DNA from 2 places in the Ensifer sp. SL37 genome. Region 2 is predicted to be linked to the other one. Evidence: predicted binding sites of a transcription regulator. Region 2 holds the regulator's gene; the other holds the start of a gene.
The links. Region 2 encodes LexA, which represses DNA repair genes until DNA is damaged. Its sites were predicted from a motif close to TGTTCNNNNTGTGTTCNG; they were not measured.
Positions count from the first base shown of each region.

Region 1: ruvC (crossover junction endodeoxyribonuclease RuvC) is a predicted target of LexA. The motif match lies at 2,191-2,208, and genes of this name have one in related genera.

Region 1 covers NZ_JAPPRN010000006.1:2,128,156-2,134,323, forward strand. Annotated here, with positions in the region: gene OVA00_RS22315 (YebC/PmpR family DNA-binding transcriptional regulator) at 1-368, shown strand, start outside; gene OVA00_RS22320 (HAD hydrolase-like protein) at 440-1,069, shown strand; gene OVA00_RS22325 (LLM class flavin-dependent oxidoreductase) at 1,080-2,081, opposite strand; gene ruvC (crossover junction endodeoxyribonuclease RuvC) at 2,252-2,764, shown strand; gene ruvA (Holliday junction branch migration protein RuvA) at 2,831-3,448, shown strand; gene ruvB (Holliday junction branch migration DNA helicase RuvB) at 3,545-4,588, shown strand; gene OVA00_RS22345 (metallophosphoesterase) at 4,589-5,491, shown strand; gene OVA00_RS22350 (hypothetical protein) at 5,617-6,168, opposite strand, start outside.
Region 2 covers NZ_JAPPRN010000006.1:3,641,652-3,647,819, forward strand. Annotated here, with positions in the region: gene adhP (alcohol dehydrogenase AdhP) at 1-570, opposite strand, end outside; tRNA gene OVA00_RS29905 (tRNA-Ala) at 948-1,023, shown strand; gene OVA00_RS29910 (hypothetical protein) at 1,177-1,770, opposite strand; gene OVA00_RS29915 (hypothetical protein) at 1,898-2,512, opposite strand; gene OVA00_RS29920 (hypothetical protein) at 2,899-3,150, shown strand; gene lexA (transcriptional repressor LexA) at 3,387-4,109, shown strand; gene OVA00_RS29930 (hypothetical protein) at 4,198-4,539, opposite strand; tRNA gene OVA00_RS29935 (tRNA-Cys) at 4,737-4,810, opposite strand; gene OVA00_RS29940 (thermonuclease family protein) at 4,963-5,697, opposite strand; gene OVA00_RS29945 (hypothetical protein) at 5,919-6,168, opposite strand, start outside.

The DNA.
Region 1 (6,168 bases), 1.5 Mb from region 2:
GCTCGGTTTCCTTCTCCTTCGATCGCGTCGGCGAGATCACCTACAAGCTCTCCGTCGGTGACGCCGACAAGGTGATGGATGCGGCGATCGAAGCGGGTGCCGACGACGTCACCACGGACGAGGACGGCCACACGATCATCTGCGGTTTCGAAGCGATCGGCGAAGTGTCCAAGGCGCTCGAAGACACGCTCGGCGAAGCCGAAACGGTCAAGGCGATCTGGAAGGCACAGAACACCGTTCCGGTCGATGAAGAAAAGGCGCAGTCGCTGATGAAGCTCATCGACATCCTTGAAGACGACGACGACGTCCAGAACGTCTATTCGAACTTCGAAGTCTCGGACGAGATCCTGGCGAAGCTGTCGGCCTGATTGGGACGACCATCGCTCGCAGAATTTTCACCCGCGTCCGAAAGGCCGCGGGTTTTTCTTTGGATGGCCCGATGACCTATGAATTCGCGATCTTCGATTTCGACGGCACGCTTGCCGATACGGCGGCGAGTTTCATGACGGCGTGCAACGCGGCTGCACGGCGCTACGGCTTCCGCGAACTCTCGGTCGAGGAGTTCCAGTCGTTGCGCACCATGGGCAGCCGCGAGATCATCGCGCATCTCGGCGTGCCCGTTTGGAAACTGCCGCAGATCGCCACCTTCATGCGCCGTGCTATGGCGACTGAAGCGGCAAGCGTCCGGCTGTTTCCGGGCGCCGCTGAGCTTCTCTGGAAATTGAAGGCGGCGGGCATCGGCATTGCGATCGTGAGTTCGAACGCGGAGCAGGGTATTCGCGCCGCACTCGGCGAAGCGGCAGCGACGATAGATCTCTTCGAATGCGGTGCCGCGCTTTTCGGCAAGGCACAGCACTTCAAGCGTGCGATCCGGCACTCCGGTCTCGATGCGGCTCGCATCCTGGCGATCGGCGACGAGGCGCGCGATATCGATGCGGCGCGAAAGGCGGGCGTGGCGGCCGGTGCGGTTGCCTGGGGCTATGCCGACCCGGTCTTCCTGCAAGGGCTCGGGCCGGATCGGTTCTTTGCCAATCTGGAAGAGATCGCACCCGCCTTCGGGGCGATCTGATCGGCCGGCTTTACGCCGCCTTGGCGAGATCGCGCTGGGCGTCGGCGAAGAGGCGAAGCGAATTCAGCCGCGCCTGCATGTCGAAGATCGGCATGGAGATGATCAGTTCGTCGGCCTTTGTCTGCTCGAGGAACGCCCCGATCTTGCGCCGGATCGTCTCTGGCCCTCCGACCACCGCATACATCATCGAATGGTCGACGAAGATCTTCTCGTCATAGCTCCAGAGCCCATCCATCGACTGGACCGGCGGCGGAAACTGCCCGCGCGCGTTGCGGCGCAGGGCCACGAAGGATTGCTGCATGGAGGTGAAGAGGTAGTTCGCCTCCTCGTCCGTATCGGCGGCAACTCCCATGACGCCGACCATCACCTGCGGCTTGGCAAGGGTCTCGGAGGGGGTAAAGCGCTCGCGGTAGATCTCCAGCGCCGAGAGCAGCATGTCCGGCGCGAAATGCGAGGCGAAGGCGAAGGGCAGGCCGAGCATGCCGGCGAGATGGGCGCTGAAATGGCTTGAGCCGAGCAGCCAGATCGGCACATTGGTGTCGGCGCCGGGCACGGCGATGATCTTCTGGTCCTCGGCGACGGGGCCGAGCAGTGCCTGCAGTTCGACGACGTCGTTCGGGAAGTTGTTGCCGCTCGCCTCCATGTTGCGTCGGAGGGCCTGGGCGGTGCGCATGTCGGTTCCGGGCGCACGGCCGAGGCCGAGGTCGATGCGGCCGGGGTAGAGGGCGGCGAGCGTTCCGAACTGTTCGGCGATGACAAGCGGCGAGTGGTTCGGCAGCATGATGCCGCCGGAGCCGACACGGATCGTCTTCGTCGCTGCCGCCACGTGCGAGATCACGATCGAGGTCGCCGCACTGGCGATGCCCTTCATGCCGTGATGTTCGGCCAGCCAGAAGCGGGTGTAGCCGTTCTCCTCGGCCGCCTGGGCCAGACGGCGCGAATTCTCCAGCGATTGGGCGACGCTGCCGCCTTCAGTGATCGGGGAAAGATCGAGGACGGAGAAAGTCGCCATGGCAAAGGCCTTTATTGAGAGAAATTGATGCAAGGCTATGTAAGCTCAATTTTCCTCAATCCAAGGGCGGTGCCGAAGAAAACCTGAGGCCGCGCCTCAACTGTGCGTATGTTTTTGTTTTGTTCACTTTTTGCTGGCAGCGTCCGGACTGACATCATAGGGTGAAATTCATGCAGACCACGATTCGCATCATCGGCATCGATCCGGGGCTCCGTCGTACCGGCTGGGGCATCATCGAGACGCTCGGCAATTCGTTGCGTTTCGTCGCCTCGGGCACGGTGACGTCGGATGGCGACATGGACCTCGCCTCCAGACTTTGCCAGCTGCATGACGGCCTTGCCGAGGTGGTGCACAGCTATCAGCCACACGAGGCGGCGGTGGAGCAGACCTTCGTCAACAAGGACGCGACAGCGACGCTGAAACTCGGCCAGGCGCGCGGCATCGCCATGCTGGTGCCGGCGCGCGCAGGCCTCAGGGTCGCCGAATATGCGCCGAACGCGGTCAAGAAGGCGGTGATCGGTGTCGGCCATGGCGAGAAGCAGCAGATCCACATGATGCTGAAGGTTCTGATGCCGAAGGCCGAGTTCAAGGGCAACGATGCGGCGGACGCACTAGCGATCGCTATCTGCCATGCCCACAACCGGCAATCGGTGACGAGCCGGCTTGCCGCATTGATGGCGTAGTTGCGCCCGACACGATAATTTCCGATGGTCCGATGACCATCCAGAACCCACCGCGAGAGACGCCACATGATCGGCAAATTGAAGGGTACCATCGACGAGATCGCCGAGGATCACGTCGTGCTCGATGTGCACGGCGTCGGCTACGTTGCCTTTTGTTCGGCGCGCACGCTGTCCAGGCTCGGATCGGCGGGCGAGGCGGCGGTGCTCTTCATCGAGACGTATGTGCGCGAAGACCAGTTGAAGCTGTTCGGCTTCCTGACGGCGCTGGAGCGGGAATGGTTCCGGCTGTTGCAGAGCGTGCAGGGGGTCGGCTCGAAAGTGGCGCTGGCCGTGCTTTCCACCCTGACGCCGGGGGAATTGGCCAATGCGATCGCGCTGCAGGACAAGACCTCCGTCTCCCGTGCGCCCGGTGTCGGGCCCAAGGTGGCGGTGCGCATCGTCACGGAACTGAAGAACAAGGCGCCGTCCTTCGCCGGCGAGATGTCGGCCTCGATCGGCCTCAAGCAGGAGCTTGGCGAAGGCGTCGCCTCCGCGCCGGTTTCCGATGCGGTTTCGGCGCTCACCAATCTCGGCTACTCGCGCGACCAGGCGGCCAATGCCGTTGCGGCGGCCTTGAAGAACGGCGGCGAAGGCGGCGACAGCGCCAAGCTCATTCGCCTTGGCCTGAAAGAACTGGCGCGATGAACGCTTGCCTTGGCCGGGCACAGAAGGCAGAACGCATCGTGCCCGGCATGATGACGGGTTGCAGCGCTGAGCTGCCCGACCGAATGGAACGAACGCATGACTGACGCCGCACGCCTGATAACGCCGGAAAAGCGCGGTGAAGACCTCGATGCGACCATGCGCCCGCAGACGCTGGATGACTTCACCGGCCAGGCGGAAGCGCGCGCCAACCTGAAGATCTTCATCGAGGCGGCAAAAAATCGCGGCGAGGCGCTGGACCACGTGCTCTTCGTCGGCCCTCCCGGGCTCGGCAAGACGACGCTGGCGCAGATCATGGCCAAGGAGCTCGGCGTCAATTTCCGCTCGACCTCCGGCCCTGTGATCGCCAAGGCCGGCGATCTCGCAGCCCTGCTCACCAATCTCGAAGAGCGCGACGTGCTCTTCATCGACGAAATTCACCGGCTCAATCCGGCCGTCGAGGAAATCCTCTATCCTGCGATGGAGGACTTCCAGCTCGACCTCATCATCGGCGAAGGCCCGGCGGCGCGGTCGGTGAAGATCGACCTGTCGAAGTTCACGCTGGTGGCGGCAACCACCCGCCTCGGGCTTCTGACGACGCCGCTTCGCGACCGTTTCGGCATTCCGGTGCGGCTCAATTTCTACACGGTCGAAGAGCTGGAATCGATCGTCCGGCGTGGCGCCCGGCTGATGGGCCTCGGCATGACCGACGACGGCGCCCGCGAGATCGCCCGCCGCGCCCGCGGTACGCCGCGCATCGCCGGCCGACTGTTGCGCCGGGTGCGCGACTTCGCCGAAGTGGCGCGTGCCGAAGCCGTGACCAAGGAGCTCGCGGACGAGGCGCTGACGCGGCTGCTCGTCGACAATATGGGCCTCGACCAGCTCGACCGGCGCTACCTCTTCATGATCGCGCAGAACTTCGGCGGCGGTCCCGTCGGCATCGAAACCATCGCTGCGGGCCTTTCGGAGCCGCGTGATGCGATCGAAGACATCATCGAGCCCTATCTGATCCAGCAGGGCTTCATCCAACGCACGCCGCGCGGCCGTATTTTGACCGCCAATGCCTGGAAACATATCGGCCTTAATCCCCCCAAGGAGATGGAGGCGACCCAGTTTCGCCTGACATTAGAGGACGACGACTAGATGATCAGCCGCCGCGGATTGTTGAAACTGATCGGCGGCGGTGTCGTCAGCATGGCGGCACTGGGCGGCTACGCCTTTGCCGTCGAACCTCTGGCCCGGCTGAACGTCACCCGATACAAATTGACGCCACCCAATTGGACACCGGGCCTCAAGCTGCGCGCCGTCGTGCTCACCGACATCCACGCGTGCGAGCCCTGGATGCCGGCAAGGCGTATCGCTTCGATCTGCCGGCAGGCCAACAGCCTTGGCGGCGATATCACGCTGCTGCTCGGCGACTATGTGGCCGGCATGAACCTCGTCACCAGCTATGTGCATTCCAGCGAATGGTCGAAGGCGCTGGCCACACTCGAGGCGCCGCTCGGTGTCCACGCGGTCATGGGCAATCATGACTGGTGGGAAGACCGGACCGCGCAGAAGAACGGCGGTGGGCCGACCTTCGGGCACAAGGCGCTGCAGGACGTCGGCATCAACGTCTATAGCAACCGGGCGGTGAGACTGGAGAAGGAGGGACAGGGCTTCTGGATCGCTGGCCTCGAAGATCAGCTTGCCTTGGTGCCCGGCAAGAAGTGGCAACGCAAGCGCATGAGCGGTCTCGACGATCTCGACGGTACGCTCGCCCAGGTGAGCGATACCGATCCGGTCATCCTCATGGCGCATGAGCCGGATGTCTTCCCGCGTGTTCCGTCGCGTGTCGCGCTGACACTGTCAGGCCATACCCATGGCGGCCAGGTGCGGTTTCTCGGCTATGCGCCGGTCGTGCCCTCGCGTTTCGGCGAGCGTTACGCCTATGGCCATGTGACCGAGAACGATTGCAATCTGATCGTTTCCGGCGGTCTCGGCTGCTCGCTTGCGCCGGTTCGCTTCGGCATGCCGCCGGAGATCGTGGTGATCGATCTCGGCTGAGCGACAAATTCCGGGTTCGTCCGGTCTTGCGCTGAAAGAGCCTGGCATCAAGACGACGCCAGGCCTGTTTGCTTCCGCCCGCCCGCTCTGTTGAGCCGAGCAGGGCGCCCGTTTGTCACGGTGCGTCAGGCGGCCCTGATGGCTCCGCTTCGCACTGCGCCCCGCAGGCCGGACGCCACCTCATAGGTGTCGGTGACCAGCAGCAGGCCGTCCGCGCACTGGTACCATTCCCCCTCGCTCATGCTCTTTACCGACGCACTGAGTGTTGCCAGTTCAACAGAGCCGGGCGGTGTGCTGATGATGCGTTCGGCGATCCAGCTATCGAGCCAGGCCTGGTTTGCCGGCGAAACGGCCTCGAGCGCGATTTGCGGGTGCTGGTCGAAGTAGGTCTGGACGGCCAGGTTGGTTGGCGCGATGACGATCTGGTCAAGATTGCTGTCGCCGAGCGCATCGATCACACGAGAGTTTTCCAGCGCTGCCAGGAAGGTGTCGGTCTTGCCGTCCCGACCGGTCGAAGAGGCGAGGGAGCGCAATGTCTCCAGTATCGTCGGCAGCGGCGGAATAACCTCGATGTCGCTGGTGCCCGTCCTGGTAAGGGACTGGTAGACGAGATCGATCTCGGGCGTGAACGACCGCTTGCGAATGCCGCGCGTCCAATTGAACTCGAAGTCCACTTC
Region 2 (6,168 bases):
CGCCTTTGCGTACTGCACGGCCATGTGGCCAAGCCCCCCGATGCCGGAGATGGCAACCCATTCACCGGGACGGACTTCCGTTTCCTTCAACCCCTTGTAAACGGTGACCCCGGCACACAGAACCGGCGCGGCAGGACCGAACTCCAGCCCATTGGGCAGGCTGCCAACGAAATCAGGATCCGCCAGGCCATATTCGGCGAATGTCCCGTTGACCGAGTATCCCGTGTTCGACTGGGCCGCACACAGCGTCTCCCAACCGGTGCGGCAATGCGGACAGTAGCCGCAGGCGCTGTGAAGCCAGGGAACGCCGACCCTGTCGCCCTCTTTCACTCTTTTGACACCGGCGCCGACCGCCGAGACATAGCCGACACCCTCGTGCCCGGGAATGAATGGTGGGCTGGGCTTCACCGGCCAGTCGCCATTTGCAGCATGGAGATCGGTATGGCAAACGCCCGTTGCTTCGTATTTCACCAGGATCTGTCCCGGCTGCGGCGTGGGCACTGCCACTTCCTCGATCGTCAGGGGCGCGCCGAATTGCCGAACGACGGCTGCCTTCATCGCCTGAGCCATTTGCCAATCCTCCTCCAATCGCCGGGCCACGGAGAGGTTTCTTATGGGAACAGTGGGCCGGCAGGGGCCTATCTCACATACGAAAATCGTGTAATTGGCTCGAGCATCATGGCGCTCACCGCCAGTGCCCGGACGTCATTTCCTGCTTGGCGTATACCGCCAACATTTCAACGCAGTTCACGTAGCGCCATCGTCAGGTTGCAGCGTAAACCCGCCGGCAGAGTTCGACAATGGGTGGAGTGCAGAAGCGGTTCAGAGACCGACTGCCTTCGGCGCCCGGCCGGATCGAACAACGCAGATCGTGCAACGGCGTTCGAGCGGGCGCGCTGGCGCGCGTATTGACAGGATCGGCGCCGGTCGTGTTGACTGAATGCTACGGGGCCGTAGCTCAGTTGGGAGAGCGCCGCAATCGCACTGCGGAGGTCGAGGGTTCGACTCCCTTCGGCTCCACCAAAACGATCAGTAGGTGCCCGGTTGCCGAGGTATCGGAACAGCGGCTGATTTGTCATCAGCAGATCGCCAGTTCGAGTCTCTCTGGGGACACCACCATGCTAAGCCACCGTCCGGCCTTCGCGAAACGCTGCCCGATCCCGTGGCCACCTGTTTTCAGAGGCTGAACGGATCCCGCGCCGATCGCTTCTCGCTCGGTGCACTGAACGGGTCGGCTTTCTTCTCCTTGGACTTGCGGCCCTCGTCGGCGATGATCTCGTCGACCGCCCGCTGGCATTTCATCAGCTCGTCGGCCGCCGGGCCGGTGCCGCGCAGGCTGAGATTTGCGATGACGCGATCTTCAAACGCGATGGCCAAGGCCCGCTTGCGCACGAAGCCCGTCAGGAACTGGGCGTCGGTGACGTTCACGAACAGAAACTTTCCGCTCGCATCACCGGCAGCGGTCGCCGAAGCGCTCCAGGGATCGGTCTTGTCGAAGCGGAAGGTCAGGTCGTACTCTTTGCCGACCTCGAGCGACCTCCAGTCGTCGCTGGCGAAGCTCATATAGAGCGGCGACTCGGAGCCCTTGGGATAGAACCCAAGGCGCAAGGTGACCCCGCCGTCGAATACCGACGAGATGAAGCAGGAGCCCTCCATCGAGGTGTCGGATGCAACGGTCCAGCCGTCGACATCCTTCCACTTGATGATTTCGGACTCCTCAGCCGCGGCCGATCCCGCGGCGATCAGACAGCTTACCAATCCGACCAGCAATCTACGCATGCAAAACCCCCGTTTGCCCGCATTTTGATAGGTCCCCCCGTCACTGTCGAGGGTGCCTAGCCGATCCCAGGCAATATTTTAGGAATATTCACCTCTCTGCGGCAAGCGGACGCGCCCATCACATGGCGAAAGGATCTTTCGACGACTTGGTCTGGCCGCCGCCGGCAAAGGGATCGTTGTTCGGCGCATTGCCACCGGCGCCCGCAAAGGGATCGTTCGCCGCTCCCTGACCGCCATTCGGGATCAAGGCGCTCACCGCCTCCTGGCACTTGAACATCTCGCTTACCGCCTTCATCGAATCACGCAGGCTGAGGCTCGCGACGACGCGCCCCTCGAAGGCCAGCGCCAAGGTGTTTTTGCGAACGAATTCGGTAAAGAAGTCGGTGTTGGAAAAGTTGACGACAAGGGCCTTGGCTCCGGTCAGATCAACACCGAACGCAACGGCCGGCCACTGACGACCACGGTCGAGCTGCAAGGCCACATCGTATTCCCGCTGCGGCTCGATTGATTTCCATTCGGCATTGCCGATCGAAAGAAACGCCAGGTTCGTCGATCCCCGCGGATAAAAGCCGATACGAAGGATAGCGCCGGCGTCATAGCTCGTCGCCGCGTAACACGAGCCTCCCAGGGAAGGATCGGATCCCACCGTCCAGGCGTTGATCCGTTTCCAGATATTCGAACGCCCTTCTTCGGCAGACGCCGCTCCAGCCGTGAGCAACAGGCCGAGCACCACCAACGACAATCTATGCATGCAACCACCCCACTATCCACGCAAAGTTATCTTTTTTTAGAGGCCTGTCGAGACGGTGAAGGCCCTTCCCCGCAGGGATTTTTGCGCGCCCCAGGCCCGATGCGAAAGCTGGCAGCTCCGATGCATTCTCCGCGCCGGTCCATGAAGAACGGCCGAGACGAGCTTGAGATGGAGCGGCTGGCGCAAATCAGCCACAGCCTGCGGGCAAAGAGCTGTTGAACATGGCAGAGTGATCGCCATGCTTGCTGGACTTCGGAACGAAAGCGCGGTTCACATCGTTTACCAACCCGTAGTCCCACCCCTTCATCAAGTGGACGATCACCGTGCTTGCCGCCCTGCTTCTCGCTTCGATAGTCGCATCGCCCAATATGCCTGACGTCAAGCTCAGTGCCGCGACGGTGGATGAACTCCAGACCGATTTCGAACGGGCCGTGCCGTGCCATCAGATCGATGGACGCAATGTTTGGAAGGGCGCGCTCGCGTTCTACATCCAGTCCTTCGTTTATGACGGCGATACGCCCGTTGCGACCGATGCGGCCGACGCAGTGCTTCCGGAAGACAACAGCGCCGAAACGGTGAAGGAGTTCGAAGACGCCTGCTCGGCCTCGCAAGCGACTTAAGTCTCTCCGCGAAGAGAGCCGCGATTCTTTCGAATCACGCGCGCGATTGACCTGCCCGGCGCTGTTTTGGGACGCAACCGTCGCCGAAAACCGCCCCGCTCCCGCAAAAGTGACCAATCGCCCCCCACAGAAGCAGCCAATTGCCTGAATTCACGGAGTTTTAGGCACTTGCGGAACACATATGGAACAGATAGTGTCTGTTCTTGATTTGTTTCACGCCTCTGGAGCGACGTGCCATGCTGACCCGCAAGCAACAGGAATTGCTTCTGTTCATCCACGAACGCATGAAGGAGTCGGGCGTACCGCCGTCTTTCGATGAAATGAAGGATGCGCTCGACCTGGCGTCGAAGTCCGGCATTCACCGCTTGATCACGGCGCTCGAAGAACGCGGGTTCATTCGCCGGTTGCCGAACCGGGCACGCGCGCTCGAAGTCATCAAGCTTCCGGAAGCCTACGCCGCCGGCCAGCAACAGCCGCGCAGGGGCTTCTCGCCGAGCGTGATCGAGGGCAGCCTCGGAAAGCCGCCGGCCGCCGCTCCTGCCACGCCGAAGCCGGCGCCGGTCGCCGAAAGCACGTCTGTTTCCGTCCCGGTGATGGGGCGCATCGCTGCCGGCGTGCCGATCTCGGCGATCCAGAACAACACCCATGACATTACCGTTCCGCTCGACATGATCGGCAGCGGCGAGCATTACGCCCTCGAAGTAAAGGGCGATTCGATGATCGAGGCCGGCATCTTCGATGGCGACACGGTGATCATCCGCAACGGCAACTCGGCCAATCCCGGCGACATCATCGTGGCGCTCGTGGACGACGAGGAAGCGACGCTGAAGCGCTTCCGTCGCAAGGGCGCGTCGATTGCGCTCGAAGCGGCCAACCCCGCCTACGAGACGCGCATTTTCGGACCGGATCGCGTGAAGATCCAGGGCAAGCTCGTCGGGCTGATCCGCCGCTACCATTGAATTCCAGGCAGAACGCCGAATCAGAAGAGCCTCGCCACTGAAAGTGGCGAGGCTCTTTCCATTTAAGGCGACCTGAAATCCAGATCGCTTATTCGTGGATCGTGTATTCGCCGAGTTCGCAGAGATCCTGCGTGTCCTCGGTCGTATCGAGGGCCGAGCCTTCCTCGAATTCGAATCGCATGTCGTATTTGCAGACGTCCCGCCCGTCGGCAATGGTGATCTCCATGCTCTCGCCGGGGTTAAGGACCTGCCGACCGAAAACATCGTCTTCCCATTCATTGACGCCGACCGGCGACGTATAGAAATTCGTCAGTACCGCGCCGGTGTTGTTCTTCAGCTGGAAAACCAGGTCGTCCGCGCGCGCCTCAATAGCGGTCGCCGCAAAACACGCCAACGCCGTCAGGATCAGTCTCTTTTTCATTGATGCCATTGCCTCCGTTCTTAATGTTGACGGACGCTACCGATGCGGTTGATCTCAGCGGAGTCATCGTTCCCCCTCTACCGAATTCACCGAAGCGATAAGATCCGACGGAGGCATAGGAGACGTGGCTTGCGCGGACGTGTCGCGAATTTTACCGCGCTGCCCTAAGGCAGAACGCCAAACCAAATTTAACGAGGTGAGATTATTGGAGGCCTCGCCCGGAATTGAACCGGGGTACAAGGATTTGCAGTCCTCTGCGTCACCACTCCGCCACGAGGCCTCACAGCTCGGATAACCAAGCGTTGGCGCGGATTTAGAATGATTGCCGAAAAACCGCAAGAGGCATTTTCTGAAAAACGCGCCGTCGAATTGCAGGACGGATACTTTCCACAGAACGATCGACGATGACCGCCGATCGTCTCCCAGCTGATCTCAGCACCAGGGCGTCGGGCGCCCTTCCCACGGCCGCACGAGCCCCTCGGAAACGAGTACACGTCCAAGAGATTGGTCACCGCGTGTGACCAGGCGCAGTTTCTCGCCGGCCTTGGCATCTGATCGCCCTCCCGCCGAGATCAGCCTGAAGTCGCCTGCATTCAGCAATTCGCGCAGGCGCTGCTTGGCGTAGAAGCCGCGCGAACGCTCCTTGTCGCAGCTTGCCTGGCGGATTCGCGGTGCATCGACATCGGCGACGCGGATCGTCTCGCCATGGAAGACGAAGGTCGCGCCATCGATCACGCAGTTGTCGTTGCGAATGCCGCAAAAATAGAACTGATCGGTACGGATGGATGCCGTCTTCACCTCTTCATTCGGCCGCACGAGAGGGGTTGGCGGCGTGACGCCGACATTCACCGACGGCACCGGGGCGGCCAGGACAACCTTCGTCGCTGGGTTGGGCTTCGGATTTGGTTTGTGCCTATCCGCCAGCTGCGCAACGCGCTCCTGCGCTTCAGGAACCGCGCGCTGAGGCTTCGGCTTCGTTTCCGATCGCGATGCAAAGGCCATGACATCCGAAACCACCGGCCAGTGCCGCAACTCGGCGCGATGGTCGTAGGCCATGACGCCGCCAAGGGTGAGCGCTGCGGCCAGATACCACGGCGCCATGCCGCCCTGTTTGCTGGTGCTTCGGCCCGAACTGCGGCGTCGACGTTTCGTAGTGGCTTTGGCCATCGGTCCCCATCCTGATTCGAGACCGCATTATGCGTTTGATGGGTTGCCGAAAAGTTTTCGAAAGCACCCCAACAGAGGGGAAGACCGCGAGGAACCGGTCATTCGCCTGCGCGGCCACGGCCCTTGTTGAGAGATTCGGAATTGGTACGTGACGGCCGCGAGGAACCGAAAACTGCCGACCGCCCTGCCTCGACAACAAGATCGTTAAATCGGCGTCCGGCTCAGGAGCCGTTCGAGGAGTTGGCCTTCCCGCGCCAGCGCGCCCACCAGACGGCCAGACGACGACGGCGGCGGCGAACCGAGGGAATGTCGTGGGAAAGCACGATCAGGCCCAACGGTATCATCCAGAAGCCCAGCACGGGCAAGAAACCGAGAAAACCACAAAACACCAGCAGCGAACCCAGTAGGATCCGCAGCAGGGGCGAGTCGGGCAACGCGATACGCCATTTTCCCAGCACGATCTGTCGTGTT